Regions from separate parts of the Pseudomonas sp. SDO52101_S400 genome, predicted to be linked through region 3. Evidence: riboswitches for the same ligand, from Rfam matches in the RefSeq annotation. Region 3 holds a riboswitch; each other region holds the start of a gene.
What was found. Region 3 has a riboswitch for cobalamin ahead of ACW9HX_RS10265 (CbtB domain-containing protein). Riboswitches for the same ligand answer to the same signal wherever they lie in the genome.

Region 1 (13,506 bases), on a different contig from region 3:
CGGGATGGTTGACCGCCGCCACGATGTAACCCTGACGGGCCAAAGCGGTGGCCAGCCAAGCCTGGTTGCTCCAGTTCCCCCGATAACCATGAGAGAGCACCAGTAACGGATGCTCACCGGCAGCCGGTGGCGCATCGCGCACGGCGGACGTCCCGACGAACACGATATCGTCGGCAATCAACTGCGGGGTGGCAGTGGTCTTGGCGGGATACCAGACGACCATTTCCAGCGGACGGTCGTTGTGCGCGTCCGGCAGTGTGGCGGTCCGGAAGCCAATGGGGGATTCGTCAGCGTGTACGCTGCTGGAAAGGCAGATCAGAAGCAGGAGGCCGAAAGTTTTTTTCATTATTTTTCTTCCTTGATCAGATCGAGCAAACGGGACGTTCGCCCAGGCGTTCTACCAGCCTTATCAGATAACCGTCCGGATCCTGGACGAGAAATTCACGCTGGCCGACTTCGACGTCGTCAGCGCGATACCAGTTGTCTTTGCAGGTTCTGTAGAGTGGAAACTGCGCGATGCCAAGTTTTTCGATGATGGGAGCAACGGCCGCCACATCAATTTGCAGGTTGATGCCTCGTCCGAAGGGTTTGCTCAGTTCCGCCGTCAGCCACTGACCAGCATTCGGCTCAACTTGCTCGAGCATGACTTGAGCGCCATTCAGATCGAGATAGGCGAAGCCGTCTTCAGGGCGTTGATAGGCGATGTTGAATCCCAAACAGCCGACCCAGAAAGCGAGGCTGGTCTGCATGTTCGTGACCATTAACTCTGGAACCAGTTTGTTTCGTACAAACATAAGGTGAATTCCGTTTCATTGGATGTATTGCCAAGAGCGCAGCCGTTTTCTATACGAATCTAGTTCACATAAGGCTCATTCAGCTTATCCAGCGCCTCGACGATTGCGGTCGTTTGGGCCTTTGCCGCATCTTCAATGACCAGATCAACCACGGCCTGAACTTCCACCACTCTGTCGAACAGTGCGCGACCTTCCTGGGTGCTGGAAAGAATGCTTTCGGTTTCCTCGAGACTCTTGTTGTTGGCACGAATCATCACGTCGAGTTCTTCTTCGTTGAAATGGTCGGCGTAGACATCAATGATCTGGTTTTTGGTCGCTTCTCTATCCAGGTTTTTGGTCACGACTTCGCGAATGGTGTCGGTCGGCAGTGCCCAGTAGTGTGAGTTGAAGAATTCCAGCAATACGTCCAGGCGGGACTCGAAGTCGTCGTAGCGAGTGGACTCGACCAGCTCCCGAGCTTTGTCCTTGCTGCCACCGCAAGCAGTCAGAACCACAGCAAGTAATACAGCGAACGATATTGTTCTCAAACCCATGAGCGTCTTTCCTTGATCAATCTGCAGGTATGGATTGGGTGGCATGATTCAGATGCCAGGGGCCAGTGGCTCGGGATTCTATCGGGTCTTCAGAGATTTCTCGCGGTGATGTTCAAGGTAAGGCCCTGAGCCGCTCCGCCAACTCCAGCGCCACACGACCACTGCCCACCGTCGGCAACAGATGCGTGAAGGGAATATCGATCATCCGCCCCTCACGCACGGCCCGCAGGGTCGACAGCACGGGATCCTGCATCAGCAACTGACGCTTGCGACTGGCCGGCGACCATTGCGCGTCGGCCAGCAGGATCACGTCCGGGTCACTGGCGAGCAGGGTTTCGCGGCTGACGGTCACGCGGTACTGGTTGATGTCGGCGAACAGGTTTCGAGCCCCGGCAGCGGTCAGTAGCGTGGTGACGAAACCACGTCCGCCTTCGCTGTCCAGTCCGTTGACCTCGCTGTCGAGATAAAAAACCGACAGCGGCTTCTCCGGGCCGGTTAAAGCCTTGGCCTTATTCAGATCAGCGTCCATTGCGTTGCTCAACTCCCGTGCGCGCGGCTGTTTGTGCAGCAGGGCGCCGAGGGTCGAGAGGTCATTGCGGATGTGTTCAAAGTAATCCAGCGAGTGCCCGTTGCAGGCTGATTCCAGGAGATACGAAGCAACACTGTTGCGCCCCAGTCCGCTGCGTGACGTCACGCCATTGCCAAACGCCGTGGCGAAGCCGCCGACCACCAGATCCGGTTTCTGCGCGTACAGCACTTCGCTCGACGGATAGCGGGGCGAGATCACTGGCACGCCGAAATACTCGGTCTGAGGCGTACCGGTGTCATCCAGATAGGCAACGCCTGCCAGCGCAGGGCCCGCGCCCAACGCCAGCACGAGATCGGCGGCATGCTGATTGAGGGCGACAATCCGCAACGGTGGCGATGCCGGCAGGTGCCAGGTCTCGCCACAATTGCGGTAGTCATCTGCCAGAGCCGGAGAAGCGCAAAGCAGGGCGACCGCAAGCAAAAACAGCCTTCTCATGGACGCTCCTTGATCAGCAGATCTTCGACCACTTCGCCACCGACCAGATGCACCTCGACCAATCGCTGCGCATCAGCGTGGCTGCGTACGCCATACCAGCAGGTCTCCGGATACACCGTCATGACCGGCCCGAGATTGCACGGAAACTGGCAATGCGTACGCGTCAGCAAAACCCCGCCCGGTGTCTCGATGCGGTCATGCGCCAGCAAGTGCCGACGCAGGGTTTTCCATATCTGCAAGGCGCCGCGCTGAGCGCAGCGCGGGCCGGTGCAGAGGAACACGTGGCGGGCATGAGCGGGAACATGCGACCAGTCCGGGTGCGTGTCGACGCAGTCGATGGTTTTGATTTCAGCCATCAGAAACGGTACGTGTAGCGGACTTCGGAGGTGAATGGCCGCCCGAGGTTGTCGACGTTGTTCGAACGGCTGGTGACGTAATCGCGGTCGAACAGGTTTTCCAGCAGCAGGCTCAACCGGTGCTGATGGGCGCCGTCCAGGTAGCGATAAGCGTCGGCGTCCACCACCGAGTAGTGACCGTACTCGACCTGTTTCGAACTGATCACGTCGCGGATATAGCGGATCGCACCACCCGCGCCCCACATCCGGTCAACCGACTCGTAACCGATGCGCGAGCGGGCGAAGAAGCTCGGCACATCGTTCAGCGTCACTCCGGCGCGCGATTCGGTGAGGTTGCGGGTCATGTCCGCTTGCAGGCTCCATTGCTCGTTGAGCGCCAGTTTCGCGTCCGCCTCGAAACCGCGCATCTGGATCTGTCCCTGGCCGTTTACCCACTGGATGTCGTCGAGGGTGATCAAGTCGTCGATCTTGCGTTTGAACAAGGTGACACTGGCGCTGAAGTCGCGGTCAAGCAGCATGCCCTTGTAGTCGAGGCCGAGTTCGGCGTTGCGACTTTTCTCCGGTTTCAAATTGCGGTTGCCCAGTTCATCGCCCGGTTCGTTGACGAACAGTTGCTCGGCGTTCGGCAGTTTGTAGGCCGTGCCGTACTGGCCGCGCAGTGCCCAGTGTTCATTGAGGTCATACAGCGAAGTGAGCATGCCGACCGTGGCGCTGTCGCCGCCGCTCATGGCTTCGTGACGAATGCCGATGCTCGGGTGCCAGTCGGGCAGGGCGTCGATACGTGGGCGCAACTGGGTGTAGAGCGCGTGGGCTTCGGCCTTGTCGTTATCGATGATCAGCACATCGTCCTGACCCTTGAACCACTGGTTGTCCGTACCGAACACCAGCACGTGGCCGCCAGGCAATTCAGCCTTGCCTTCGGTCTGCACCCCCCAGTCGGTAAAGCCCCAGTAGTCATTGTGGTTGATGGTTTTTGTGCCGCCATCGGATGTGTTGTTGATGCGGGTGTAGCGGGTGTCCCAGTCGTTGATGTGGCCTTTGACGAAGTAGCTCAGGCGCTCGTTGAGGGTCTGTTCGAAGGTCGCCGTGGCAATCTGCTGGATGCGGTCGTTAGTCGTCTTGTGGTTGTCCACCGGGCGGGCGAAGTCGAGGTTGGCGTCGGCGTATTGGTAGAACAGTTCCAGGCGTGCGTCATCGCCAAAGGACTGAATGGCCTTGGCGCCGAAGGTGGTGACTTCGTAGGCGCGATTCTTTTCGCTGCTGTTCCTGATGTCGCGATTGCGAAACGGCTGATAGCCGTCCGAGACGTTATGACTGACGTACGCCAGCAGGCCCAGGTCGCCGAAACCGTTGGTGAAAATGTTCTCGACCCGCGCATCCTCGGTGGTGCCACCGAACGTATCCACGCCCAAGTTCACCTCGCCAGAGGCTTTGCGACTCTGCGGGCTGCGGGTGACGATGTTGATCACGCCGGACACGGCCTGCGTGCCGAACAGCAGGCTCTGCCCGCCCTTGAGCACTTCGATGCGTTCGATGGCGTTGGCCGGCAGGGTGTCCAGGTACAGGCCGCCATACAGGCGATTGTTCAGGCGCACGCCGTCGAGCAGGATCAGCGTGTCATCGTTGCGCCCGCCCAGCAGGGAATAGGTGCCGTAGTCGAACGGGCCGTTTTTCGGCGCGACGTACAGGCCGGGAATGAACATCTGCATGACGCGGCTGACATCGGCGCTGGGGCCGGCGCGTTCGATCTGCTCGCGAGTGACAATCTCGACCTTGCTGCCGAACTGCGCCATGTCGGCCACGGTCGTGGACTCCACGGATGGCGCGGAAACGATTTGCTGAGTGAGTTCGAGCGGCGCGTCATCCGCCATCAGCAGGGGGCTGAACAGACAGCCGAACAACAGGGAGGGAGCCGGGGAGTTGAAAGGTCGAATCATTGTCTTCTCGAAAGGATCTTCGCAGAAGAGCATGCAGGAGAAGGCATCGCGCACACGCCGACACCGGCCCATGCCCGCCCACCGCAGGATTTTGCCAAACAGCATTTCAGGCCGGTCTCCGGGCTCGCGCGTATGGACGCCTTCACCTTCCCATGGCCGTCTGGCCACAGTGGTGTGTCGAAAGCATCACGCGCCTACCGTTGCGGGGGCAGCACCGGACTTGTTCGAAAAGAACGTACCGGTTTCCCGTTTCACCCCATGCACGGCGGCATGGGACACCTGAAACAGGGCGGCATCTGAACATTCGGATGACCTTGCGTCAACTTCGTCGGTGATCGAATGAATGCGGTGGTGTACCCCAGCGACACAGGTGCAAGACTGAGATCAGCCCCGATATGTGAATCATCAGGCTGTGCCGGTGTTCAAGTAATCCCGGTCCCTGTTCATGCCAGATAACCCGCGACGCCGTCCCACCGCGGACTTCTCCGCCCGCCTCTGGATTTTGAGAAGTCCACGAGTTTTTTAGTAATGGGGTTGTGTTGCTTGGTGTCCAGCGGAGGGCAGTCGTAGAAGAAAACTCTGTAGAGCTCTTTTCTGGGGCGCTGCCGCGGCCTCTGCGTTTTGATCAAGGGCTAGCCATCGATCTTGAATGCCCTCTGCATTTTGCCGATGAGCAGTGACGGGGAGAAGATAAGGCCTAAGGAGTTGGCCTACAAGCCGGCCCTTTCTGGCGTATTTGTAGGCATTTACTCAAGGCGGTGTAGCCTGAAGGGAGAGTTCGTTGGTGTTTTAAACATTCACGTTTAAAACACCTTTATGTAACGAAGCACGCACCACACATTCCTACAAATTCCAGCAACAGTGTTTGTCCAACCTGCCGATTTTTCACCACTGTCTCACCCCTTAACATCGTCTCCAACCCGTGAACAAACACGGTCCTTAACGAGACGGTGAACATCATGAACTTCAAGAAAATCGCGCTGGTTTTAATGCTTGGCAGTTTTGGCGCACACGCCTATGCGGACACTGCCGAGGCCAATAACACCCCGGTCGAGACCTACGGTTCCGCGACCCAACTGGACATCGCACACGTCATCTCCATCACCGAGCCGGCCAATGAGTGTGCGCCATCGCCGGTTCAGATGACCTACGAAGATTCCTACGGCGAGCAGCACGTTCTGCAGTATCAAGTGATGGGCACTGGTTGTTCCAACGGTTGAGTCCGGTGCAGGTGATGGAGGGTCGACACTCCATATCTGCTGCACTCGGGTTTATCTTCCTCCGACGATTTCTTCATCCGATGCCAGCAACTCTGGAATCGACTGCTTCAAGAATTCCACCCAGGTCTTGATCTTCGCATCGACGAACTTGCGCGACGGATAGATCGCGAACAGGTTCAACTCCTCCAGCCGGTACTCCGGCAACACCCGCACCAACGTTCCCGCCCGCAGGCCATCGACGGCCGATGCGATCGGCTGAATGCCTATTCCCATGCCTTTCCTGATCGCGATGGTCATGCCGTCGGCGGTGTTGATGTGAAACGGCGACAGAGGAATGGTGACGGTTTCCATGCCGTCGGGCCCTTCGAATGTCCAGTTCTCCACCGGCATCACCGTGTTGACGATGCGCAGGCACTCATGTTCGCAGAGTTCGTCGGGCGTTTTGGGCAGTCCGCGTTTTGCCACGTAGGCAGGCGAGGCGCAGAGGATGCTGTAGGTGATGCCAAGGCGTTGCGCAACGAAGCCGGAATCCGGCAGGTCGCGGGCCAGCACGATGGACATGTCGAAGCCTTCTTCGAGCAGGTCAGGGACGCGGTTGGTCAGGCTCAGGTCGAACATCACCGTGGGGTGGATCTCGCGATAGCGGGCGATGGCGTCGATCACGTAGTGGTTGCCGATGGCCGACATGGTGTGGATCTTCAATCGCCCGACGGGCAGGGTCTGGGCGGTGCCGGCTTCTTCGTCGGCTTCGCGCACGTCATCGAGGATCTTTTCGCAGCGTTCCAGGTAGCGCACGCCGGCTTCGGTCAGGGCCAGGCGGCGGGTCGTGCGATTGATCAGTCGCGTATGCAGGCGCGCTTCGAGGGCGGAGACGGCTTTGGAGACGTTGGTGGTGTTGGTGTCCAGCAACTCGGCAGCGGCGGTAAAACTGCCGCTTTGGGCGACAGCGATGAAGAAACGCATGGTCTGGAAAACGTCCATCGGGTTTTCGCCTTGGGGAAATGGGGTGGATTATAGGGCGTGGGGTTTGTGGTGGCTGGTCAATGGTATTCCACTTCAAAAACTGCCCTCACCCTAACCCTCTCCCAGTGGGAGAGGGGACTGACCGAGTTGTTTTCATGAGTTACACCGACCTGAAATATCGAGCAGAACTCAGGATTTGAATCCACGAAGATCAGGCTCCCTCTCCCCCCGGGAGAGGGCGGGGGGTGAGGGCTCCGATCGATGTCACAGCACAAATCTCAGACCGAGCGACGGGGGATGAAACCGGGCACGCCAGTCTCCACCACCGAGTTGAATCGAATCCGCGTCGTGATCTCTTCCTTGATCTCGTGCATCGCCCGATGTGGCAGGGGCGCGATGTCGAAGTTTTCCTGAATCCGGCTCGGGTTCGCCGAGGTCGTCAGGAACGCGGCGCCGCGTTGCACCGCCCAGGCCAGCGCCACTTGCGCCGGGGTTTTGTGTACATGCCGGGCAATCCCGGTAAGCACCGAGTCTTCAAGCACATTCGGCTCCATGCCATGCCCCAGCGGGGCGAACGCGAGCAGGATAATGCCGTGTGCCTTGCAGAATTCCAGCATCTCCCATTCGGGCAGGTACGGGTGGGATTCGATTTGCACCACCGCCGGTTTGATTCGCGCGGCGGCGACGATTTCCTTCAGGGCATCGAGGGTTATGTCGGAAAGTCCGATGGACTTGCAACGGCCTTCATCCACCAGGCTTTCGAGGGCGCGCCAGGTGTCGATCAGACGGGTTTCGCCGTCGTAGATCACGTGCCCGAACACGTCTCGCGGATCCTGATCGTCGCCGGGCTGAAAGGCGAACGGCGTGTGGATCAGGTAGCAATCGATGTAGTCGACCTGCAGCCGCTGGCAACTGGCTTCGAACGCCGGTTTCACTCGCTCGGGACGGTGATTGGTGTTCCACAGTTTGGTGGTGATGAACACGTCTTCACGGCGGATCCGGCCAGCGGCGAAGGTCTGTTGGAACGCCACGCCGATCTGCGTTTCGTTGCGATAGCGCTCGGCGCAATCGAAGTGGCGAAAACCGGTTTCCAGCGCACATTTGACCGCTTCGGTGGTGGTACTCAAATCGCGAAACAGCGTGCCGAACCCCACCGCCGGCATCGAGCCGGCGCCGTTGTTCAGCGGCAAACGGGTGTCGCGAAGTTCATCGTGAAAGGCTTCGTAAGTCATGTCGTTCTCCGGCTTGGCCTTAAAGAGGTTTTGAGGTTTCGCGCATCGCGACTTTCTGATCGAAGACACCCACCGAGTTGCCGCCCAGCGCCACGAACAGGCGCACCGAGTCGAGATAACGCGCGGTCTTCACCTGGATCTGTCCGAGCAGCGCCTGCTGGTAGGCACGTTCGGCTTCCAGTACTTGCAGCAGACTGTTTTCGCCCTGGGCGTAAGCCTGTTGGTTCAGGCGCAGGCTGGTGTCGGCGGCGCGCAAGGCGTCGTCCTGAGCGAGGTTTTGTTCGGCGCCGTGATTGAGCGCCTGCAAGGTGTCCGCGACCTGGCCGAAGGACTGAATCACCGTCTGCTGATAGCGGGCGAGTGATGCTTTGTAGCCCTCGACCGCGCCCTGACGTTCAGCCTTGAGCGTGCCGCCATTGAAGATCGGCGCAGTCAGCCCGGCGGCGAATCCCCAGAGTGCGGCGCCGCCATTGCCTGACGCGGCTTGCGCCAAAGAGGCGGACAACTCAACGCGGGGATACAGATTGGCGGTCGCCACACCCACCGCCGCGCTAGCGATGTGCAGTTCGGATTCGGCTTGCAGGATGTCCGGCCGGGTGCGGGCCATTTCCGACGGCAGGCTGACCGGGATGTTCGACGGCAAGGCGAACTCATCGAGGGTGAAGTCCGGCGCAATCCAGTCTGCCGGGCCTTTGCCGGCCAGGATCGACAACGCGTGCCGCGCCGCATCGCGCTGCTGGGCGAGGGGCGGCAACAGCGTGCGATCCTGTGCGAGCCGGGTTTCGGCCAGCGACACGTCGATCCGCGTGGTGGTGCCGCTCGCTTGGGCCTTGCGCACCAGATCGAGGTTTTTCGTATCGTTGGCCAACAGCGTTTGCACGGCCTGAATCTGCGCGTTGGCCGAGGCCAGCAGCAACGCCTGGCTGGCGACGTCGCCGGTCAGGGTCAGGTACGCGGCTTCGTAGCGATGCTTTTGCAGATCGGTCAGCGCCTGCTGTTCTTCGACCCGACGCTTGTTGCCGCCGAATGCGTCCAGATCAAAAGCGACCCGTGGCCCGATGGCGTAGAAGTTCGAAACGGTGGGTTCCGGCCCGTTGTGGGTGCGTTGACGACCGGCCGAGGCGCCGAAATCCACCTGCGGATACAACGCACCTTCCGCCGCTGCGACAGAAGATGCCGCCTGGCGAATGGTCGCATCGGCGGCGGCCAGCCCCAGGTTGCCGTCGATGGCACGACGTACGACCTGATCGAGTTTCGGCGAGCGGAATGCCGACCACCAATCACCGTTGACACGCTTGCCCATGTCGAAATGTTGTTCGGCGGCTTGGTCGTAGTGCTGCGATTGACTCGCGTCAGGCCGTTGGAAATCGGGGCCGACGGTGCAGGCGGACAACATCACCATCATCGCCAGCGGGGTGAAGCGCATAGAAACTTTCATGGTTCAGACTCCACGTTAATCAGTTGGCCGCAACCGGCTTGCGCAGGAACACCACCAGCGGGCTCACCACGAGCATCGCCAGCATCAGAATCTTGAATTGGCCCATCACCGCGATGAACGCCGCTTGATGGGTCACCAGATGGTTGAGCCCTTCAAGTGTCGGCAACGAAGTCGGCATCAAGCCGCGATAGGGCGTCAGGTGGCTGGCCAGCGCCGAATGCATTGCCTGGGTGTTGTTGAAGAAAAAAATCTGCACCACTGCGACGCCGAGGGTGCTGCCGTAGACCCGCATCAGGTTGAAGAAACCGGTGGCTTCCGGGCGCAGTTTCGGGTCGAGGGTGCTGAACGCCGTTTTGCTGAGCGCCGGCATCAAGATGCCGAGGCCGACGCCCTGGATGAACCCGGTGACGGCTACGGGCGTCCAGTCCATCAGTGGCGAATAACCGAGCATCAGCCAGTTGGCGTACACCACCAGTGCGATGCCCGTGGCGACGAACAGCCGGGCGTCGATCCACGCTGGCGCACGGCCCATCAGCAGGAACGCGCCCACCAGTCCGATGCCACGCGGGACGGTCAGCAATCCGGTGGTGTCCGGCGGATAGCCGAGGATCTCGTCGAGCATTGGCGAGGTCAGTGCCATGGTCGACAGCAGCACGAAACCGAGGGCGAAAAACATTACTGTCGAGAGCATGAAGTTGCGATCACCGAACAAGCCTTTGCTGAGGAAATGCGTCTTGCGGGTGAGCGCATGGACGATGAACAGGTACAAGCCGAGAGCGCAGGCCAACGCCTCGATCCAGATTTCCGGCGAATCGAACCAGTCCAGCCGTTCGCCCCGATCAAGCAGCATTTGCAGGGCGATCATGCCGAGGGTGAAAGTGCCGAAGCCGAAGAAATCGAATGCCGGACGCGGATCTGCTTTCTTCTCGGCGAGCAACAACGTCACCACCAGGAAGATGTACGCTGTCAGCGGCAGGCTGAGGTAGAACATCGGGCGCCAGTCGAAATACTCGCAGATCAACCCGCCAATGCTCGGGCCGCTGACAATGCCGAACAGCACCAGCGCCGTCCATTTCGGGCCGAACGCGGGACGGCGTTCGGCGGGCAACGTCTCCAGTGCAATGGCCATCGACAACGGCGCAATCACGCCACTGGCCAGGCCTTGCAGGATGCGGGCGCCGATTAACTCCAGCGGCGTGCCGGCCAGGGTTGCGAGCCACAGCCCGAGGGCGAACGCGGCAAGGGCAATCTGGTAAACCCGCTTCAAACCGAAGCGCCCGGCCAGCCATTGCGCAACCGGCAGGGTGATCGCGCTCGCTGCCAGATAGGACGTGAAAACCCACCCGGCCTGATCGTCAGTCATCGACAGGCTGCCCTGGATCAGGCGCAGCGCAGCATTCGGCAACGGCAGGTTGGCTGACTGCATGTAAGTGGCGAGCAGGGCGACAAACCTCAGCGCCCGTGCATCTGCTGTCGAGGTGTTCATCACGAGTTACCTGCGGCCAACAACGATTTGAGCGGATGCCACCATGGCGCGCGGTGCCCGGTATCGACCTTGACCGTGGCGCTGGTGCCGGAAAACAGCGGCAGGGCAGGGTCGGCCTCGTCCAGCTCCAGACGGACCGGCACCCGCTGCACCACCTTCACCCAGTTGCCGGTGGCGTTCTCCGGCGGCAGCAGGGCGAAGTCGGCACCGGCGCCGGGGCTCATGCTGATGACGTGCGCCTTGAACTGACGATCCGGGTAGGTATCGAGGGTGATGGTCGCGGGCTGACCGGGGCGCATGTGCGTCAGTTGCGTCTCGCGGAAGTTGGCCTCGACCCAGATTTCACGATCGGAAATCAACGCGAACGCCGGCGCACCGTTGTTGACGTAGTTGCCCACCTGCAAATCATCGACCTTGGCGACGATGCCATCATCCGGCGCGGTGACGGTCGCGTAGGACAGATACAGCTGCGCTTCATCGAGTTGGGCCTTGGCTTCACGCACGGTCGGGTGACTGTCGACGGCGATGTCCGGATTGCCATTCAACGCGACGACGGTGCTGGCGATCTGTTGTTCGATGGACGCGATGTGTTGGCGCGAGACTTTAAGGTCGGTTTCGGCGCGTTCGTAAACCGCCCGTGATACGAACTCGGTGGCGACCAGGGTTTTCTTGCGGGCGAACTCTTTCTGATCGAAATCCGCCGAAGCCTTGGCCGATTGCAGTTCGGCCTGTTGCTGGTGGTAGCTGGCCTTGAGGCCGTCGATGCGCAGCCGAGCATTGCCGAGCTGGGCTTCGGCGCGGTCGACAGCGATCTGCAAAGGCTTGGGGTCGATGCGAAACAGCACCTGGCCTTTTTGCACCGGTTGGTTGTCGTCGACGGCGATCTCGACCACTTGCCCGGAAACCCGTGCGTTGATCGAGGCCTTGGCCACGCGCGCATAAGCATTATCGGTGGAAACGAAGGGCTCGTTGGCAAGGTATTGGCCGTAGCCAATGACGGCGAAGAGGGCGGGGATGCCACCCAACAGCAGCGGTCGCAACTTCTGCTTGAGCGGTTTTTTTGCGGGTGCGTCAGCCGGGTGGGCACTGATTTGTGCGGCGGCGAGATCGAATGGCTGAGTCATGATCGGTACTCCAAAGGGCTGGGTCCCTGTGCGAATTCGTCAGCGGCCCGGGCGTCGTTAAAGGCTGTGCATCATCAAGTCCGTGCGCGGTGTTGGAGGGTGGCTCCGCTGCCGCTGTTTCGTCGTCGCCAGCCCCGGTACGAGCGCTGTTACAACAAACCTGCCGATCAAGGAATTTCTGGTTCCTTAATTTTGTGCGATGGTGTAAGAATATGAGCGACCAAACTTTCCCGCAAGGAATTTATACGAGATGGCACAAAATAAACCGACAGAAGGAAAAGGCCGTGGCCGCCCACGTGCCTACGACCCGCAAACCGCGCTGCAACAAGCGCTCGGCGTGTTCTGGAACACCGGTTACTCGGCTGCTTCGCTGGACAGCATCGCCACCGCTGCCGGCATGAATCGCCCAAGCCTGTACGCCGCGTTCGGCGATAAACACGCGCTCTACATCAAGGCGCTCGACCAATATTGGGAAACCGCCCATGCCGCGATGCAGGCCGCCTTGAACGACGGCAACCTGACCCTGGAGCAGGCGCTGACCGGCTTTTACGAAGGGCAACTGGCGATCTACTTTTCCGGCGATGGCCAGCCCCGTGGCTGTTTTGCGATCGGCACGGCAACCACCGAAGCGGTCGAAGACCCGGAGATCCGCAAGGTGTTGTCCCTGCGACTCAGCCAGCTCGACGCGGATCTGGAAGCCCGCTTGCAGAAGGCGCTCGATACCGGCGAACTGAAACCGGATACCGATCTAGCTGCACTGGCCATGCTCGCGTCTTCGCTGCTGCACAGCATCTCGATCCGCGCCCGGGCCGGTAAGTCCCGCGAGGAGCTGACCGCTCAGGCACGCAACGCCGTCAGCGTCATCTGTGGCTGAGAGGTTCATATGGGATTGGAAGACATCCTGAGCGAAGGCCTGGCTGTGGTGTTCTGCGGGATAAACCCCGGCTTGCTGGCGGCGGAGCAGGGGCATCACTTCGCCGGACGAAGCAATCGTTTCTGGCGCACATTGCACCTGGCCGGGTTCACCCCCCACGAGGTGAGGCCGGAAAACGATCGCTCGATCCTGCAGTTTCACTGCGGGCTGACCGCTGTGGTCGAGCGGGCGACGGCTCGGGCCGATCAATTGTCAGCGGACGAATTCACTGCTGCGACTGTGGGTTTCGAACGCAAGATCACCCGGTATTCGCCGCGCTTCGTGGCGTTTCTCGGCAAGGCTGCGTATGCCGGGTTGTCCGGGAAAAAGTCGATTGAATGGGGGCTGCAGGACACCACGTTTGGGGGCGCCGCAGTGTGGATTCTGCCGAACCCCAGCGGCCGCAATCTGGCGTTCAATCAAGGGCAACTGGTGACGGCATACCGACAGCTTTACCTGGCATCCAGCGAAACGACGTAAGCACGA
Region 2 (13,506 bases), on a different contig from region 3:
CGTGGTAATCCACCTCCTGCACATCGTTCAAACCGGCCCAGCGCAACAACGCCGCACTGGCCTCCGGCGATTCGAACAAGCCATGCAGGTAGGTGCCGAAAATCTGTCCATCGAGACTTTGCGCACCATCACAGCGGCCGTCGTCCAGATGCACAGCGGCGTTTTCCAGCGCAGCTCCCGTCGTCACACCCGCATGAATTTCGTAACCGCTGACTTCGGCATCTTCCAACGCCAGACGCCCGCGCACATTGCGCAACTGCTTCTCGGCTTCGAGCTGCGTTTCAAACGCCAGCAACCCCAGACCGGCGCTGGAACCCGGCGCGCCTTCCAGGCCCAGCGGATCGTGTACTTGCTCGCCGAGCATTTGCAGACCGCCGCAGATCCCCAGCAATTTGCCGCCGTAACGCAGATGACGACTGATGGCCGCTTCCCAGCCATTGGCCCGCAGATACGCCAGGTCACTGCGCACGCTTTTCGAGCCCGGCAGGATGATCAGATCGGCCGGCGGAATCGCTTGCCCCGGGCCGATGAATTGCAGATCCACCTGCGGATGCAGTCGCAATGGATCGAAATCCGTGTGGTTGCTGATGCGCGGCAGAACCGGCACCACCACTTTCAGGACTTGTTCGGCCTTGTCGGTCTGGCGCTGGTCGATGCCGTCCTCGGCTTCCAGATGCAGATCCATCACGTACGGCAGCACGCCCACCACCGGTTTGCCGGTGCGCTGTTCCAGCCAGTCGAGGCCCGGTTGCAACAAGGCGATGTCACCGCGAAAACGGTTGATGATGAAGCCTTTGACCCGCGCCTGCTCGCTCGGCGACAGCAGTTCCAGCGTGCCCACCAGATGGGCAAACACGCCGCCACGATTGATGTCGGCGATCAGCAGCACCGGGCAATCCACCGCTTCGGCGAAGCCCATGTTGGCGATGTCGCCGGCACGCAGGTTGATCTCTGCCGGCGAACCCGCGCCCTCGACCATCACCAGCGGATAGGCGGCGCTCAAGCGCTCATGGGAGGCGAGCACGGCCTGCATGGCGATGGCTTTGTAGTCGTGATAGGCGACGGCGTTCATGCTGGTGACAGCCCGGCCATGGATGATGACCTGGGCGCCGGTGTCGCTGTTGGGCTTGAGCAGCACCGGGTTCATGTCGGTGTGCGGTTCAAGATGCGAGGCCTGCGCCTGCACCGCTTGGGCCCGGCCGATCTCGCCGCCATCGGCAGTCACCGCGCTGTTGAGCGCCATGTTCTGCGGTTTGAACGGCACCACGGCCACACCCTGGCGGGTTGCCCAGCGACACAGCGCCGTCACCAGCGTGCTTTTGCCGGCATCGGAGGTGGTGCCCTGCACCATTAATGTGGTCATGCTGGTTTTTTTTCCATAGAGCGGTCCAGGGCGAATGCTTGCAGGGCTTGCTCAAGACGCGCCTCATCGGCGGCATTGGCGGGCAGGCCGAAACGCAGGCTGCTGTTGTGCACGAAAAGGCGCAGGAGAATGCCGCGTCGGGCCATGAATTCGTGCAGCGCGGTCGCGTGCTCGGTGATCAGCCACTGAAACAGCGCGCAGCCGCCCTGAGGTTTGAAGCCGTAGCGTTCGAGCAGCGCAGCCAGCCGTTCACTGACCTCGTCGCTGCGGATCCGTTGGCGGGTATGGCCTTCGGTGTCTTGCAGACAAGCCTGGCCCAGCACGCGGGTCGGCCCACTGACGGCCCAGGGTCCGACCTGTTCGGCCAGCAACCGGAGCAACTTGCGTTCGGCGAGCACGAATCCCAGCCGCACACCGGCCAGACCGAAAAACTTGCCGAACGAACGCAACACGATCAGACCGACCTGATGGGCATGCGGAGCAAGGCTCAGTTGCGGCGTGTTGTCCATGAACGCTTCGTCGACCACCAGCCAGCCGCCGCGCTGGGCCAACCGCGCATGCCAGTCGAGCAACCGCGCCGGGGTCAGGTTCAGGCCCGTGGGGTTGTTCGGATTGACCACCACCAGCACGTCGAGGCTGTCGAGAAAAAAGTCGACCTCCTGCTCCAGCACTTCACGCACGATATAGCCGCTACGGCGCCAGGCTTCGGCATGCTCGGCATAACACGGCGACAGCACGCCGACCTTGCCGGCCCGACGCAATCGCGGCAGCAACTGGATGGCCATCTGCGAACCGGCCACCGGCAACACTTGCGCGGCACCGTAGTAGTCGCACGCTGCCTGCTCCAGACCGTCATCGTTCTCCGGCAAGCGCGCCCAGGCCCGCAGCGGGATGTCCGGGACCGGAAACGGCCACGGCGCCAGACCGGTGGACAGGTCGAGCCAGTCCTCTTCCGCGATGCCGTATTCGAGCGCCGCCCTGCGCAACCGGCCACCGTGCTCAAGCATAGAATTCAGCCCCCACGCAGAGAATCAGCAGCCATAACCATACCCCGCGCTGGACCAATTGCCAGCCGCGATCAATGGAATCTGCATCCGCCGGCACGCCCTCGCCCAACTGCGGACGCTCGTGCAGCTCGCCGTGGTAAATCGCCGGCCCGCCCAGCTCGACGCCCAAGGCACCTGCGCCAGCCGCCATCACCGGGCCTGCATTCGGGCTGTCCCATTTTGGCGCCTGGGTGCGCCAGCATTTCAGCGCCAGTCGGGTCTTGCCCAGCAGCGCGTAGGTCAACGCCACCAGCCGCGCAGGAATGTAGTTGAGGACGTCGTCGATCTTCGCCGCCGCCCAGCCGAAACGCTCGAAACGCTCATTGCGATAGCCCCACATCGCGTCGAGCGTGTTGCTCAGGCGATAGAGCACCACACCCGGCGCACCGGCCACAACAAACCAGAACAGCGCGGCGAACACTGCATCGCTGCCGTTCTCCAGCACCGATTCAGTGGCGGCGCGGGCGACAGCGGTGCTGTCCAGCTCACTGGTCTGGCGGCTGACCAGATAACCCACGCGCTTGCGCGCCTCTTCCAGATCATCACTGCGCAGGGCCTTGGCCACCGGCTCGACGTGCTCGCCGAGGCTGCGCATGCCGAGGGCGCAATACAGCGCAAGAATCTCGACGATCCAGCCCACATACGGCGCCCAGGACAATGCCGTGGCGAGCAGGGTCAGCGGCAGCACTGCAATCACCCACGCGGTGACGCCATGGCTGCGCCAGCCGCGCCCACCGCTATTGAATCGTTGCTCGATGCGCCCGGCGAAATTACCGAACGCCACCAGCGGATGCCAGCGTTTCGGTTCACCCAGCAGCGCATCCAGCGCAACCGCGGCGACACTCAACAACGCCACACTCATTGACTCACTCCCCAGAAATTTTCATACAGCAGCTCATTGAGCGGACGCGCCTGCGCCCACCCTTCGAGTACCAGCATCGGCGCCGGATAGAATTCCTTGACCGGCCCCAGACAAAGAACCGCCAGCGGCTTGGCCCCGGCCGGCAGTTTCAGCAGATCGGCCAGCGCCTGCGGTTCGAAGAGCGACACCCAGCCCATGCCCAGGCCTTCGGCGCGCGCGGCCAGCCACAGGTTCTGGATCGCGCAGGACAATGAGGCCATGTCCATTTCCGGCAGCGTGCGGCGACCGAAAATATGTCGCTCGCGATCATCCATCAAAGCGGCGACCAGCACTTCGGCGCAGTCGTTGATGCCTTCGACCTTAAGCTTCATGAACTCGTCGCTGCGCTCGCCGAGGGCTTCGGCGGTGCGTACGCGTTCTTCTTCAACAAGGTTCTGGATCTGGCCACGCAAGGCGCGATCGCTGATGCGGATGAAGCGCCATGGCTGCATCAGGCCGACGCTCGGTGCCTGATGTGCGGCTTCAAGCAATCGGCGAAGCAATTCAGGCTCGACCGTGCCGCCGCTGAAGTGGCGCATGTCGCGACGTTCGGCGATAGCGCGATAGACCGCTTCGCGCTCGGTTTCAGTGAATGCGTTGTCGGTCATGGCACCAACAGTGCGGCAATCGCCGACGGATTCGACGGAAAATAAAAGTGCACGTATGAGGCAGTCATCCGCCCTTGCCGATACACCGCTTCCGCACCGCGCCCGCCATTGGGGCTGTGGCCACGGGCAATCGGCGTCAGTTCGGTGGTGGTCAGGGAATGGTGATAAGTGTGGCCGCGCAGCAAGCCTTCCGGCAGTTCGACCGATTGCAGAGCCAGCGCAGCCAGACGCTTTTGCATCACCGCATCACCCTTGAGCAAACCGACCAGTTCGGCGCGAGTGCCTTCGACATCGGTCAGCGAGTCGAGCAGATACAACATGCCGCCACATTCGGCGAGCAGCGGTTTGCCGGCGGCGTGATGCGCGCGAATCGCTTTGAGCATGTCTGCGTTCTGCGACAAGGCAACGTGGTGCAATTCCGGATAACCGCCGGGCAGGTAAACGCTGTCGGCGTCGGGCAATTGCGTGTCGCGGATCGGCGAGAAGAAACGCAACTCCGCGCCCATCGCCCGCAACAGGTCGAGACTGGCGCCATAGGTGAAAGCGAAGGCTTCGTCACGGGCGACGGCAATTCGTACGCCTTCGAGCAGTCTTTCGGTCTTGACGATTTCAGGCGCGGCGAATTCGACGGCCGGTGGCAGCGCTACCTCGCAGGTGCTGGCCAGCGCTTCGGCGGCGGCGTCGAGACGCAGGTCGAGATCATTCAGTTCGCTGGCCTGCACCAGGCCGAGATGACGGCTTGGCAGTTCGATCCCGGTTTCCCGGGACAACGCGCCGTACCAGCGCAGGCCTTCGGTAAGACTGCCTTCCAGCAACTGCGCATGGCGCACGGTGCCGACGCGGTTGGCCAGCACGCCGGCGAACGGCAGGTCCGGCTGATAGCGCGCCAGGCCCAGCGCCAAGGCGCCGAATGTCTGGGCCATGGCCGTGCCGTCGATCACGCCAAGCACCGGCACGCCGAAATGCCGCGCCAGATCGGCACTTGATGGCGTGCCGTCGAACAAGCCCATCACACCTTCTATCAGGATCAGATCCGCTTCGGCGGCGGCTTCCCACAGCAATCGACGACTTTCCTGCTCGCCGACCATCCACATGTCCAGTTGATAGACCGGCGCACCGCTGGCGCGCTCGAGGATCATCGGGTCGAGAAAGTCCGGGCCGCACTTGAAAACGCGGACCTTGCGCCCCTGATTGCGGTGCAGACGGGCCAGTGCGGCAGTAACGGTGGTCTTGCCCTGACCAGAGGCCGGCGCGGCGATCAGTACCGCCGGGCAGTGACGTGGTTGATTCAAAGTTCGACGCCTTTCTGCGCTTTGATACCAGCCTGGAAGGCGTGCTTGATCATGCCCATTTCGGTGACGGTGTCGCCCATCTCGATCATTTCCGGCTTCGCGGCGCGACCGGTGACGATCACGTGCTGCATTGGCGGACGGGCCTGCAGATCGCTGAGTACCTGATCCAGATCCAAGTAACCGTGCTTGAGCGCAATGTTCAGCTCATCGAGCACCACCAGGCCGATCGTCGGGTCACGCAACAGTTCGCGGGAGACTTCCCATGCAGCCTCGGCGGCGGCGATGTCGCGCTGGCGATCCTGGGTTTCCCAAGTGAAGCCCTCGCCCATCACATGAAAACGTACCTGCTCGGGGAAACGGCGGAAGAACAGTTCCTCCCCGGTGCTGTTGCGACCCTTGATGAACTGCACCACGCCGCACTGCATGCCGTGCCCCATCGCGCGGGCGAGCATGCCGAACGCCGAGCTGCTTTTGCCTTTGCCATTGCCGGTCAACACCAGCACCAGGCCGCATTCGTCTGGCGAATTGGCGATGCGCTCGTCGATCACGGCTTTTTTGCGCTGCATGCGCGCCAGGTGGCGCTCGTCGCGCTCGGGGGAATCAGTCATGGGGGAGCTCTCCGTTGAGGCTGGATAACGGCGGGCAGGCACAAGAATAGACGGCAACAAGCCTGGCATCGCCCACCGTGATGCCGCTGGATGGATCAGGCCGGTCTCCGGGCTCATGAGCGGCCCAGGCCTGGCTGCGCGCCTTCCCGCTTTGCAGCAGTGGCATCGAACGCAGCTTTTACTCATTTACCGTTGCGGGGGCAGCGCCGGGATCGTGATGGCTCTTCGCGTGAAGACCATCCTCACCGGCTTCCCTGTTTCACTCTGTCGACAGCGGTCACAGAGCACCTGAAACAAGCCGCGAAGGTTAGAGGGTTGGGGGTGGAGCGTCAAATGAAGAGGCCCCCTGAAAGCGAATAACTGCCGTCGATCAATTATCTGACGCCAATCTTGTGCCACACTGTCAGCAGTGATATCAAAGAGCCATGCTTTTTGAATGCAGAGAGCACATCACAATAACAAGGGAGAGCACCATGCAAGGCACGATCATCAGCAATCCGCGGCTGGAATTCCTGCGCCCGGTGCTGGAACGCTGGTTTGACTGTATCGACCGTTACAACGCCGTGCGCGGCGACAACGACACGCCTTACTGGCACGACGAAAAAGCCAACCTCGGCCTTCTGTCAGCCGCCGCATGGATGGCCGAACTGGTCACCCTGCGCGATACCGCCACACGCAAGCAGAACGAGGAAGGCGAGCGCAATGCACGTGCCGACCTGTTCCTGGCCGGCCCCGAAGATCGCGCTTATATTCAGGCGACGCAGCGCTGGCCGCGCGTCAACAGCCTGAATCTGACCCAGGCCCTGGCCGATATCACCAGCGACGCCAAGCGCATCAGCTACGCCAGCGATCTCAAACTCGGCTGCCTGTTCGTCGCACCACAAAAAGCCCAGCACAGCGCCAGCCCGGAAGAACTGCAGGACATGGTCGACGACCTGCAAAAGGAACACACCTGCGCCGTGGCCTGGTACTTCCCTTACGCCTACCGCAAATTGCGCAGCGAAGCCGGCAACTACCATCCCGGTATTGCCGTGTTGTTCAAGGAGGCGCGCGGCTGAGCGGTTGAACCATCGGGCTCGCGCACTTCTCTATGATTAGGAATGCATTCATAGGGAAGATCAGTAATGCGCAAGCCCCACCTCGTTTTCGTCATCGCACTCGCCGGAGGGCTCACCGCCTGTGGTGAATCCTCCAGCCTGCAAGTCTCGGACGGCACCGGCCCGTCCCCCAAACTGCCCGAACCAAACAAGACCCTGATTCCGACGGTGAACATCGCCCCGGCGATCGGCTGGCCGGCCGGCGCGAAACCGACGCCAGCGGCAGGTACTCAAGTGGCGGCGTTTGCCGAAAATCTCGATCACCCACGCTGGCTCTACGTGCTGCCCAACGGCGATGTGCTGGTGGCGGAAACCAATGCCCCGCCAAAACCGGACGACGGCAAGGGCATACGCGGCTGGGTGATGAAAAAAGTCATGGGGCGCGCCGGCGCCGGGGTTCCCAGCCCGAACCGCATTACCCTGTTGCGCGATACCGATCACGACGGCGTGGCGGAAACCCGCACGGTGTTTCTGCAAAATCTGAATTCTCCGTTCGGCATGACCCTGGTCGGCAACGATCTGTACGTCGCCGACACCGACCGCTTGCTGCGCTTCCACTACGAACCCGGCGCAACCGAGATCAAAAGCCAGCCGATCAAGGTCGTGGATCTGCCGGGTGGCCCGCTCAACCATCACTGGACCAAGAACGTCATTGCCAGCAAGGACGGCAGCAAGCTGTACGTCACAGTCGGCTCTAACAGCAACGTCGGCGAAAACGGCCTGGATCAGGAAGAAGGTCGCGCGGAAATCTGGGAAGTGGACCGCGCCACCGGCAATCACCGGATCTTCGCCTCCGGCATTCGCAATCCCAACGGTCTGGCCTGGGAACCCAAAAGCGGCGCGCTGTGGACAGCGGTGAACGAGCGGGACGAGATCGGCAGCGACCTGGTGCCGGACTACATCACCTCGGTCAAGGACGGCGGCTTCTATGGCTGGCCATTCAGCTATTACGGCCAGCACATCGATGTGCGCGTAGAACCACAGCGGCCAGAGATGGTGGCCAAGGCCATCGCTCCCGACTACGCGGTCGGCCCGCACACCGCTTCACTGGGCCTGACCTTCGCCGAGGGCAACACACTGCCGGCGCAATTCAAGGAAGGCGCATTCATCGGCCAGCACGGCTCGTGGAACCGCAAGCCGCACAGTGGCTACAAGGTGATCTTCGTCCCGTTTGACGCCGGCAAACCGAGCGGAACGCCAGTCGATGTGCTGACCGGTTTCCTCGACAAGGACGAGAACGCTTTGGGTCGCCCGGTCGGCGTGGTGATCGACCAGCAAGGCGGGCTGCTGGTGGCAGATGATGTGGGGAACAAGGTGTGGCGAGTGTCAGCCGCCAAGTAGCCCGGCCCTGAAACAAAAAAACCTGTGGGAGCCAATGTGCTCCCACAGGTTTTTTATTGCTTCGAATGACTAGGGGTTATGCGCCAGATGCTCCGGCTGCAGCACACGCTTGGCACTCAGGTAGGCCTTCTGCCAATACGCTTTCGACAGGCTGTCCAGCTTCACCGTGCCACCGGTGGCCGGGGCGTGAACGAAGCGCCCTTCCCCGACGTAAATCCCCGCATGGCTGACCTGAGAGCCGCCATTGGTAGCGAAGAAGATCAGGTCGCCGGTCTGCAGCCCTTCCTTGCCGACATTCGGTGCCTGCATGACGATCAACTCGCGCGTGGAGCGCGGCAGGGTGATGCCAGCAGCATCGCGGTAGACGAAGCCGATCAGGCCACTGCAATCGAAGCCCGAATCCGGCGTGTTGCCACCCCAGCGATAAGGCGTGCCCACAAGCCCGAGTGCGCGGAACAGCACGTCTTCGGCGGCAGGAGAAAAGGCCTGGGAGGATCCGAACACAATCGGCGCGCGAACCACTGGGGCTGGCGGCGGAGTGCGACTGGCGCAAGCGCTGAGCAGCGCTGCGAAGAACATCAAGGTGAGGCGGGCCGACATCGTCATAAGCAGAACATCCTGATCTGGCTGCGGCTTTTACTGCCGATTCGACAGAAAACAAAACCGCCTGCGTTGGGACGCAGGCGGTTTGCCATCAATATAGATGAGGATTCTAGCGGCTACGCGGCAAACTTCAAGTAAGACTTTAACTTCACCTTGTAAAGTTTAAGTCTATTACCCCTGAAGGACCGCTTGTCGCCACGAGCGTGGCGACAAAGACGTGATTACTTGCGAGCGGTAACCACGGTTGGAGCGTTCGCCAAAGCGCGTTTGGCTTCGATGAAGGTCTTGCTCCAGTAGCTGTCACCCAGGCTGTCGATGCGGACACCGCCACTGCGACGACTGCTGGAGTGGATGAACTGGTTGTCGCCCAGATAGATCCCGGCGTGGCTTACACGACCGCGACGACCATTGGTGGCGAAGAACAGCAGATCGCCCGGCTCGAGGTTGCTGCGCGATACCAGCGGAGCATCCACGTTGATCATTTCGCGGGTAGAGCGTGGCAGGTTCATGCCGGCTTCTTCGCGGAACAGGTAGCCGATGAAACCGCTGCAATCGAACCCGGCTTCAGAGGTACCGCCGAAACGGTAACGGGTACCGATCAGGGACATGCCGCGTTCAAGAATACTGTCTGCCAGAACCGGAAGCTGGTAAGGCTTCTTGCCGTTGAAGGCGGCCAGTTCCTTTTCGGTGTCCAGCTCTTCCTGATAAATAACGGAAGACTGGGCGGTGGCAGAATTTTTAGCCTGTTGCTGCTCTTGATTAACAGGTGAATGAGCAGCGCAACCGAACAACAGGGTGACGAGTGCGAGAGGCACGAGGGGTGCGAAGCGCTTTAGCATGGGCACGACCGTGGCTGATAGTTGTAAAGAAGCCGAGACTATGCCCGCTATCAGCCTCATTTGCAAATTCAATCGATCTTTTTGTGACTTCTCGGTTTCTCGTTTACATCTAAGCGCTTAAGCCTATTTGAATCGAGACGCAGCCTGTGCAGTGCACAGGAAAGCGGATTTTCTGGCGCCTGAAATATGCCAAAACCCGCTGAAAGCCCCGGTTTTACCAGCCCAGGGTTTCCTTCAGGAAGGGAATGGTCAGCTTGCGTTGAGCCTGCAAAGAGGCCTGATCGAGTTGCTCTAGCAGGTCAAAAAGCGCGCTCATGCTGCGGGTCCCGCGAGTCAAAATAAAATGCCCGACTTCATCGGTCAGATGCAGACCGCGACGGGATGCGCGCAATTGCAAGGCACGCAATTTGTCTTCATCGGAAAGAGGACGCATCTGGAAAATCAGCGCCAGGGTCAGGCGTGATTTCAAGTCAGCCAGTTTTACCGGCAGTTCACGCGGTGATGTAGAGGCAGCGATCAGCAACCGGCGACCGCTGTCGCGCAGACGGTTGAACAGGTGAAACATCGCCTCTTCCCAGTCAGGCTTGCCGGCGATTACCTGCAAGTCATCCAGGCAGACCAGTTCGTACTGTTCAAGATTGTCGAGAATTTCGATGCCGCGATCCATCAACTCGGCCAACGGCAAGTACACCGCCGGCTCGCCCATCTGTTCGAAACGCAGGCAAGCAGCCTGCAACAGATGCGTACGCCCTACCCCGTGCTTGCCCCACAGATAAATGAGGCTTTCGGTCCAGCCGGCGTCGGCTTCGCATAGACGCTCGACATAGCCGAGTGCAGCGGCATTTGCGCCTGGGTAGTAGTTGATGAAGGTGGCGTCGTCACGCAGACGCACACCTAGGGGCAGCTGAATCGGTTTCATGCTGACTGAACAGTTCCCAAGGAACCGTTAGTGGCCTCTGTGTAAAGTGTGCGAAGTTTATACCCGTGAAGCGGAGCGCACAATGCGACAGACCCCAAGCAAAATCAAAGGTTTGCGTTAACACGCTGGTTTTATGACAGTTTCTTTGGCGCACGGGTGCCAGCATTGCCTGCATGAGACGGGCCAACCCGGCAATCCACCGGGCGCCCCTTCACCGCCTTACAGCTTCGGATCATCCACTCCGCTATACATATCGGAGTCCTTGTACAAGTCATGGACGTGGCGCACCAACACCATGATCACCGCCGCCACCGGTAACGCCAGCAGCACACCCGTGAAGCCGAACAGCTCGCCGCCCGCCAGGATCGCAAAGATCACCGCCACCGGATGCAGGCCGATTCGATCACCGACCAGCAATGGGGTCAGCACCATGCCTTCCAGCGCCTGACCGACCATGAACACCGCCACGATCCCGATCATCGGATACAGATCACCACCGAACTGGAACAGCCCGGCAATCAACGCCGCACCGATCCCGATCACAAACCCCATATATGGCACGATGGCCGCCAGACCGGCGATCAGGCCGATCAACAGGCCCAGTTCCAGGCCGACAATCATCAGGCCCGCCGCATAGATCACGCCCAACGCCAGCATCACCAGCAACTGGCCGCGCACGAAAGCGCCAAGCACCTCGTGACACTCGCCAGCCAGAGCCACCACACGCTCTTCGCGGTCACGCGGCAACAGGCTGCGGATCTTGGCCATCATCACGTCCCAGTCGCGCAGCAAGTAGAAACTCACCACCGGGATCAGCACCAGATTCGCCAACCAGCCGATCAGCGCCAGACTTGAGGCCGTGGCCTGACTCAGCACCACACCGACGATGTCGGTGGTCTGGCCCATGTGTTCGGTGATCGCCGCCTTGACCTTGTCGAATTTCCAGAAGCCCTCCGACAGCCCCAGCTTCGACTGCGCCCATGGCAGCGCCGTGTGCTGCAGCCAGTCGAGCATCTGCGGTGCCAGCTCATACAGGCGCAGTAACTGCTTGGCGAGCATCGGCACCAGCACCAGCAACAGCGTGGTGACGATCAGGGTGAACAAGGCGAACACCGCAATCACGCCCCAGGTGCGGGACAAGCCAAGCCGCTCAAGACGATCCACCAAAGGGTCGAACAGATAAGCGAGCAACAGCGCCACCAGAAACGGCGTGAGGATCGGATGCAGCAACCAGACAAACGCGCAAAGCAGGAGCACCCCACCGAGCCAGAACCAACGCCGCGTATCGGCCATGTAACACTCCATTGCTTCTATATATGAAAGAAAAACCTACCAGCGAAACCGCAACGACGGCGCCGCAGGTGCCGGTGCCGGCGCAACGACAGGCGCACCGCCCGGCACTGCGGGTTGCGGAGCCACCGGAGCCGGCGCCTCAGCCGGCATTTCCTGCAACTTCGCCAGCGACAACTGTGCCCGCAGTTGGTCGGCACTGCCGTTCACCCGATACACAATGCGATCGGCATCGACACTCTGCAGCCGCACACCAAATGGCTCAAGCATCCGCAACAACGTCGCGTAATGCTCCAGATTCATGCCTTGCACTTCCAGAGTCTGCTGACCCGAAGCGCCAGGCTTGGCGACAAAACGAGGCGCCAGACGCTCGGCGACCGCCAGCATCACAGCATCGGCGACGGCGGCTTGATCAGCCCCTTGCACGCTGCCGGCTTCCTTTTGATCGCCCAGCCACAAATGCCATTTGGCTTGCCACTGACCGCCTTCTTCGCGTGCATGCACGGCGAGCAAGGCGTCAGCGCTGTAACGCTCAGAAGCTGCATGCAACGGCGCGGGATCGGTGCCTTCGAGCGTTGGCGCGGTCGCGACCAGTTGCTCGCTCAGATCCGCCAGCGGCAGGCGCAACGGCAACCCTCGGTGCTGGGCGGCACGCCGCAATGGCGCGGCACTGGCCTGACCGTCGCCCACCAGGCTCGAACCTTCGGCGGAGTCGTTCAGCCACCAGCTCAGGATCGACGGCCGGCTCGCGCCCCACAGCGCCAGCCCGGCGCGGCGCAATGCCTGCTCGGTGGTGGCCGGGTCGAAATCGACCTTCAACACTTCAGGCGGCCCGGCATCGAAGCCAAACTGACTGATGATCTGCTGCGGATCCTTGCGAATCGGCGCCAGCCCGGGGTTCTGTGGCGCCTTCGGGTCACCGGTGAGACGCAACACCAGCGTGTCGAGCGCGGACTGGGTGGCGCGATCACGCTCCTCCGGCGACTGGCCGTTGACCGGTTCGCGCACCTGATAAAGCCCTTTGACGTTTTCGGCCTGGCTCGCCAGGCTGACCAGAGACAAGCAGCCCACAAACAGCAATTTAAACAAACGCATGGAGAATTCCCGTCGACAAGAGCGGCTGGAACAGGCCGCGTGAAACGGATTGAGCAAGCCTGTGACCACTGGCCGTTGCAAAACATTCACACGCTGGCGATAAGTTTTTGCACAGCCCTAACGATAGACGGTTCCTTATACAGGCACCCGTGATGTCACCCACAGCTTCATTTGCAAAAAATTTCGGCCGATATGCCCCTGCCCGTCGGCGTGAGGATGGCCGCTGCCCCTCAAGCCTGATAAAATCGCGCGCCTTCGCAGACCGGCAACAGCCGGGCACCCCGAACTTCGCGTGAGGCAATCGCCCCTGTCGGATTCGGCGTTCCCGCTGGACTCGGTCGTTACCCCTGAATCCCCTCCCCTAAAGGCCTGGATCATGAGCAAGCAACCCTCCCTGAGCTACAAGGACGCCGGTGTAGACATCGACGCCGGTGAAGCATTGGTCGAACGCATCAAGAGCGTCGCCAAGCGCACTGCGCGCCCGGAAGTCATGGGCGGACTGGG
Region 3 (3,350 bases):
GCGATACAGCGACGACTCGCTGAAGTGATCGCTGCCCAGCACCCGTCCGACCAGAATCAGCGCCGTACGCCGGAAACCTTTGGCGGCCACCTTCGCGGCGATATCGTCCAGCGTCCCCACTACCCAGTCCTGATCCGGCCACGTCGCCCGGTGAATCACCGCGATCGGGCAATCTGCGCCGTAATGCGGCAGCAGTTCGGCGAGGATCTTCTCCAGATGATTGACCCCCAGATGAATCGCCATGGTCGCCCCGTGTTGCGCCAGGCTGCCCAGTTCCTCCCCGGCGGGCATTGCGGTCTTGTCCGCGTATCGCGTCAGGATCACGCTTTGCGAGATGTCCGGCAGCGTGAGCTCGGCGCCCAATAGAGCAGCGCAGGCAGCGGTGGCGGTGACGCCGGGGATGATCTCGAACGGGATGTCCAGCTCGCGCAGATAACGGATCTGCTCGCCGATGGCGCCATACAGGCTCGGATCGCCCGAATGCACGCGCGCTACATCCTGGCCCTTGGCGTGGGCGGTCTTGATCAGGTCGATGATTTGTTCCAGATGCAGTTCGGCGCTGTTGGCCACGGTTTCGGCGCAATGACCTTCCAGTACCGCCGCCGGTACCAGCGAGCCTGCATAGATGATCACCGGGCAGCTGCGAATCAGTCGCTGGCCTTTTACAGTGATCAGTTCCGGGTCGCCGGGGCCGGCGCCGATGAAGTAGACGGTCATCGTTGAGTCCTGTGAAAAACAAGGGCAGGTCGGTGCTTCACAAGCTCTTCAGATGAAGAACGCTCATGATCGAAAGCGGGAATTATCGGGATTTTACGCCGCGCCGGCCAATGCCAGTGTTGCCTGAGCGTACTTTTGCCGGGAAATCAGCAGTTTTGCCGGGGCCTGAATCAACTGTTCGGCGAGCGCCAGTGCGGCACTTTCCGCCACGCCGTAGCAGCCGGTGCGTTCGAAGGCGATTTGCGAATGGTGGCTGAGTCGTTGCTGGTAACTGGCCAGTTCTTCACTACTGAAGTACAGCAAGGGCAGCGCCAGTTGTGCCGCCAGTTCTTGCAGGCCGGGTTCGTCGCGTTTGAGGTCGATACTGGCCAGGGCCTTGACGGTTTCCAGTTCAATGCGATGAGCCTGCAGGGCCTGGTCGAGCAGCGCGCGCAGCGTACTGGCCGGGCAGCCGCGCTGGCAGCCCAGGCCGACCACGAAGGTCGGCGCTGCGCTGTCATCGGTCATGCGTGGTATTGACCATCGCTTTTGCGGCGGAACAACCAGGCGCTGATCAGGCCCAGGGCCAGCCAGAACGCTACGTTGGTCAGCTGCGAAGCGATTTTGAACTGAGCTTCCAGTGCTTCCGGAGCGAGCATCGAGTGCACTTCCGGTTGCGGGGCGCCAATCACGTGCGGCACAGCGAGGATCGCCACGCCGAGGATCTTCAGCAGCCAGTTGCCACCGAACGCGATCAACGCCAGGCCGACAGCGGTCGAAGCGGCGGTGCCGATCCACCACATCTGCCGCGACGCCAGGTCCGCGGCGGCGGTGCCCGGCAGTTCAGGCGGCAAGCCCAGTGTCGGCGCGAGGACGAAAGTCGCATAACCGGCCAGCCCCCAGAGCAGGCCTTGCGAGGTCTTGGTCGGTGCACGCAGGGTGTAGAGGCCGGCCAGCATCAAGGCGAAACCCACGGCAACCACCAGATTGCCGCCGGTGGTGGACACCACGCGCTGCCAGCCGTTTTCCGGCTCCCAGGCTTCGGCATCGTGGGTGTGGGCGGCGGTGCCGGCGGCGTGCTCGTGGACTTCGGCGACTGGCTCGGCTTTCTCGAAGGTTTCAGCCTGAAGAATCAGCGGCGAAACCCAGAAGCTTTGCAGCAAGGTCAGGAACAGGGCGGCCAGAAGGCCGGTGAAACCTGCGGTCTGCGCTATACGCTTGATCATGTCGTCAGGTCTCAGTGGCACGGGAACGCGGCGCTGTGGCGGGTATCGTGCGCGGCGTTGTGAACCGCTTCGATGTGCGAGAAACCGGCGAAATAGACCAGGCTTGCACCCAGGATCGATGCGAAGATCGCAGCGGTCAGACGTTGGCTCAGGGTGGTGGTGCTGGAGATTTTGTCCGTGTTGCTGCCGGTGCTGCTGATGATCGACATGGCGCTTCCCTCTGGAGTGTCAGCGGGTGAATGGAGCGCATGAAAACCCCTGCGGGTCGGGCGCGCAGAGGTTAGAACAGCGCCCGCCCACCGCGGGTTTGTTATGTTCAGTGACGCAAGGTGCGCACTGTGTGTTGCGGGCCGGTCTCCGGGCTCACGAGGGGTGGCTGTCTGCCGACCTGCAAGCGTCACCTTCCCATGCCGGGGCACAGTGGATCTGACGCTTCGCTCGCTTACCGTTGCGGGGGCAGCACCGGACTGACATGGCTTTAGAGTAAAGCACATGATTCACCGGTTTCCCGTTTCACCCTGTGAAGGGCACCCGTAACAAGTTGTGTAGGAGACCATGAGGGGGGGATTTGAGTCAATTGGGATTGGGGGCAGATCCGTTGCTGCGGTTATGGCTGCTTAGGGTTCCGCCCTTACGGCGGGTCACTTTTTCCAAACGCCGAAAAAGTAACCAAAAAGGCTTTACCCTGACGTACGGCCCTCGCTGTGGCTCGGGTTCCTTCGCTCCGGGATTGATCCGGGGGCATCGCCTACGGTTTGCTTCGCTGCACCTCCTCTCGATGCATGCGGCTGCGCCGCACGGTCGCTGCGCTCCCACCCCCGGATCAATCCCTCCACTCAGCCTGCCGACGGGCCTTGAGATCAAAAGCTTTACTCGAGCTAACGCTCATCGTGTTGAGTGGGGAGGAGCGGGGCGTGTTCGGCTTTGGTTTTGTGGTGGGTTTACCCCTCACCCCCAGCCCTCTCCCCAAGGAGAGGGAGCCGATTGGTGTGCTTTTCAAAGCCTGAGTTCAACACGGTATCGCACGTCGGCGTATCTCTCCCAAACAACTCGGTCAGTCCCCTCTCCCTCTGGGAGAGGGCTAGGGTGAGGGGCTCTTGATGGGGCTTTTGATTTTTTGCTCCTTCGGCAGGCCGAGCGGAGGTGTCCATCAGGGGGTAGGCGCGCAGCGCCGTGCGGCGAAGCCGCATACATCGAGAGGAGGTGCAGCGAAGCAAACCGTAGGCGATGCCCCCTGATGGACACCGTAGCGAGGGAACACTGAGCCTCAGCGAAGTGCCGTACGCCGGGGCAAAAGCCTTTTGCTTACTTTTCGGCGTTTGGAAAAGTGAGTCGCTGTAAGAGCGAAACCGCCAGCGGCAGCACCCGAAGCAACGGATATGCTCTCGTTCCCAAACTCCACGAACCATTGACCCATCCCCACACCCT

Region 1: another riboswitch for cobalamin. It lies ahead of ACW9HX_RS11175 (TonB-dependent receptor plug domain-containing protein); the one in region 3 lies ahead of ACW9HX_RS10265 (CbtB domain-containing protein).
Region 2: another riboswitch for cobalamin. It lies ahead of cobO (cob(I)yrinic acid a,c-diamide adenosyltransferase); the one in region 3 lies ahead of ACW9HX_RS10265 (CbtB domain-containing protein).

The regions. Positions count from the first base shown of each region.
Region 1 covers NZ_JBSVWF010000017.1:62,085-75,590, reverse strand. The annotation lists gene ACW9HX_RS11200 (alpha/beta hydrolase family protein) at 1-346, opposite strand, end outside; gene ACW9HX_RS11195 (bleomycin resistance protein) at 363-794, opposite strand; gene ACW9HX_RS11190 (hypothetical protein) at 854-1,327, opposite strand; gene ACW9HX_RS11185 (ABC transporter substrate-binding protein) at 1,440-2,351, opposite strand; gene ACW9HX_RS11180 ((2Fe-2S) ferredoxin domain-containing protein) at 2,348-2,707, opposite strand; gene ACW9HX_RS11175 (TonB-dependent receptor plug domain-containing protein) at 2,707-4,644, opposite strand; cobalamin riboswitch at 4,737-4,942, opposite strand; gene ACW9HX_RS11170 (DUF2790 domain-containing protein) at 5,604-5,864, shown strand; gene ACW9HX_RS11165 (LysR family transcriptional regulator) at 5,916-6,845, opposite strand; gene ACW9HX_RS11160 (aldo/keto reductase) at 7,106-8,059, opposite strand; gene ACW9HX_RS11155 (efflux transporter outer membrane subunit) at 8,079-9,497, opposite strand; gene ACW9HX_RS11150 (DHA2 family efflux MFS transporter permease subunit) at 9,517-10,983, opposite strand; gene ACW9HX_RS11145 (HlyD family secretion protein) at 10,983-12,107, opposite strand; gene ACW9HX_RS11140 (TetR/AcrR family transcriptional regulator) at 12,358-12,981, shown strand; gene mug (G/U mismatch-specific DNA glycosylase) at 12,991-13,500, shown strand; gene ACW9HX_RS11130 (TetR family transcriptional regulator) at 13,473-13,506, opposite strand, start outside.
Region 2 covers NZ_JBSVWF010000030.1:145-13,650, forward strand. The annotation lists gene ACW9HX_RS16265 (cobyric acid synthase) at 1-1,363, opposite strand, end outside; gene cobD (threonine-phosphate decarboxylase CobD) at 1,360-2,370, opposite strand; gene cbiB (adenosylcobinamide-phosphate synthase CbiB) at 2,363-3,271, opposite strand; gene bluB (5,6-dimethylbenzimidazole synthase) at 3,268-3,918, opposite strand; gene ACW9HX_RS16285 (cobyrinate a,c-diamide synthase) at 3,915-5,210, opposite strand; gene cobO (cob(I)yrinic acid a,c-diamide adenosyltransferase) at 5,207-5,818, opposite strand; cobalamin riboswitch at 5,900-6,125, opposite strand; gene ACW9HX_RS16295 (hypothetical protein) at 6,292-6,876, shown strand; gene ACW9HX_RS16300 (PQQ-dependent sugar dehydrogenase) at 6,943-8,256, shown strand; gene ACW9HX_RS16305 (C40 family peptidase) at 8,326-8,862, opposite strand; gene ACW9HX_RS16310 (C40 family peptidase) at 9,081-9,698, opposite strand; gene hda (DnaA regulatory inactivator Hda) at 9,913-10,617, opposite strand; gene ACW9HX_RS16320 (AI-2E family transporter) at 10,837-11,910, opposite strand; gene ACW9HX_RS16325 (DUF2066 domain-containing protein) at 11,947-13,002, opposite strand; gene purM (phosphoribosylformylglycinamidine cyclo-ligase) at 13,379-13,506, shown strand, end outside.
Region 3 covers NZ_JBSVWF010000016.1:70-3,419, forward strand. The annotation lists gene cobM (precorrin-4 C(11)-methyltransferase) at 1-717, opposite strand, end outside; gene ACW9HX_RS10255 (cobalamin biosynthesis protein) at 811-1,224, opposite strand; gene ACW9HX_RS10260 (CbtA family protein) at 1,221-1,922, opposite strand; gene ACW9HX_RS10265 (CbtB domain-containing protein) at 1,934-2,131, opposite strand; cobalamin riboswitch at 2,254-2,472, opposite strand.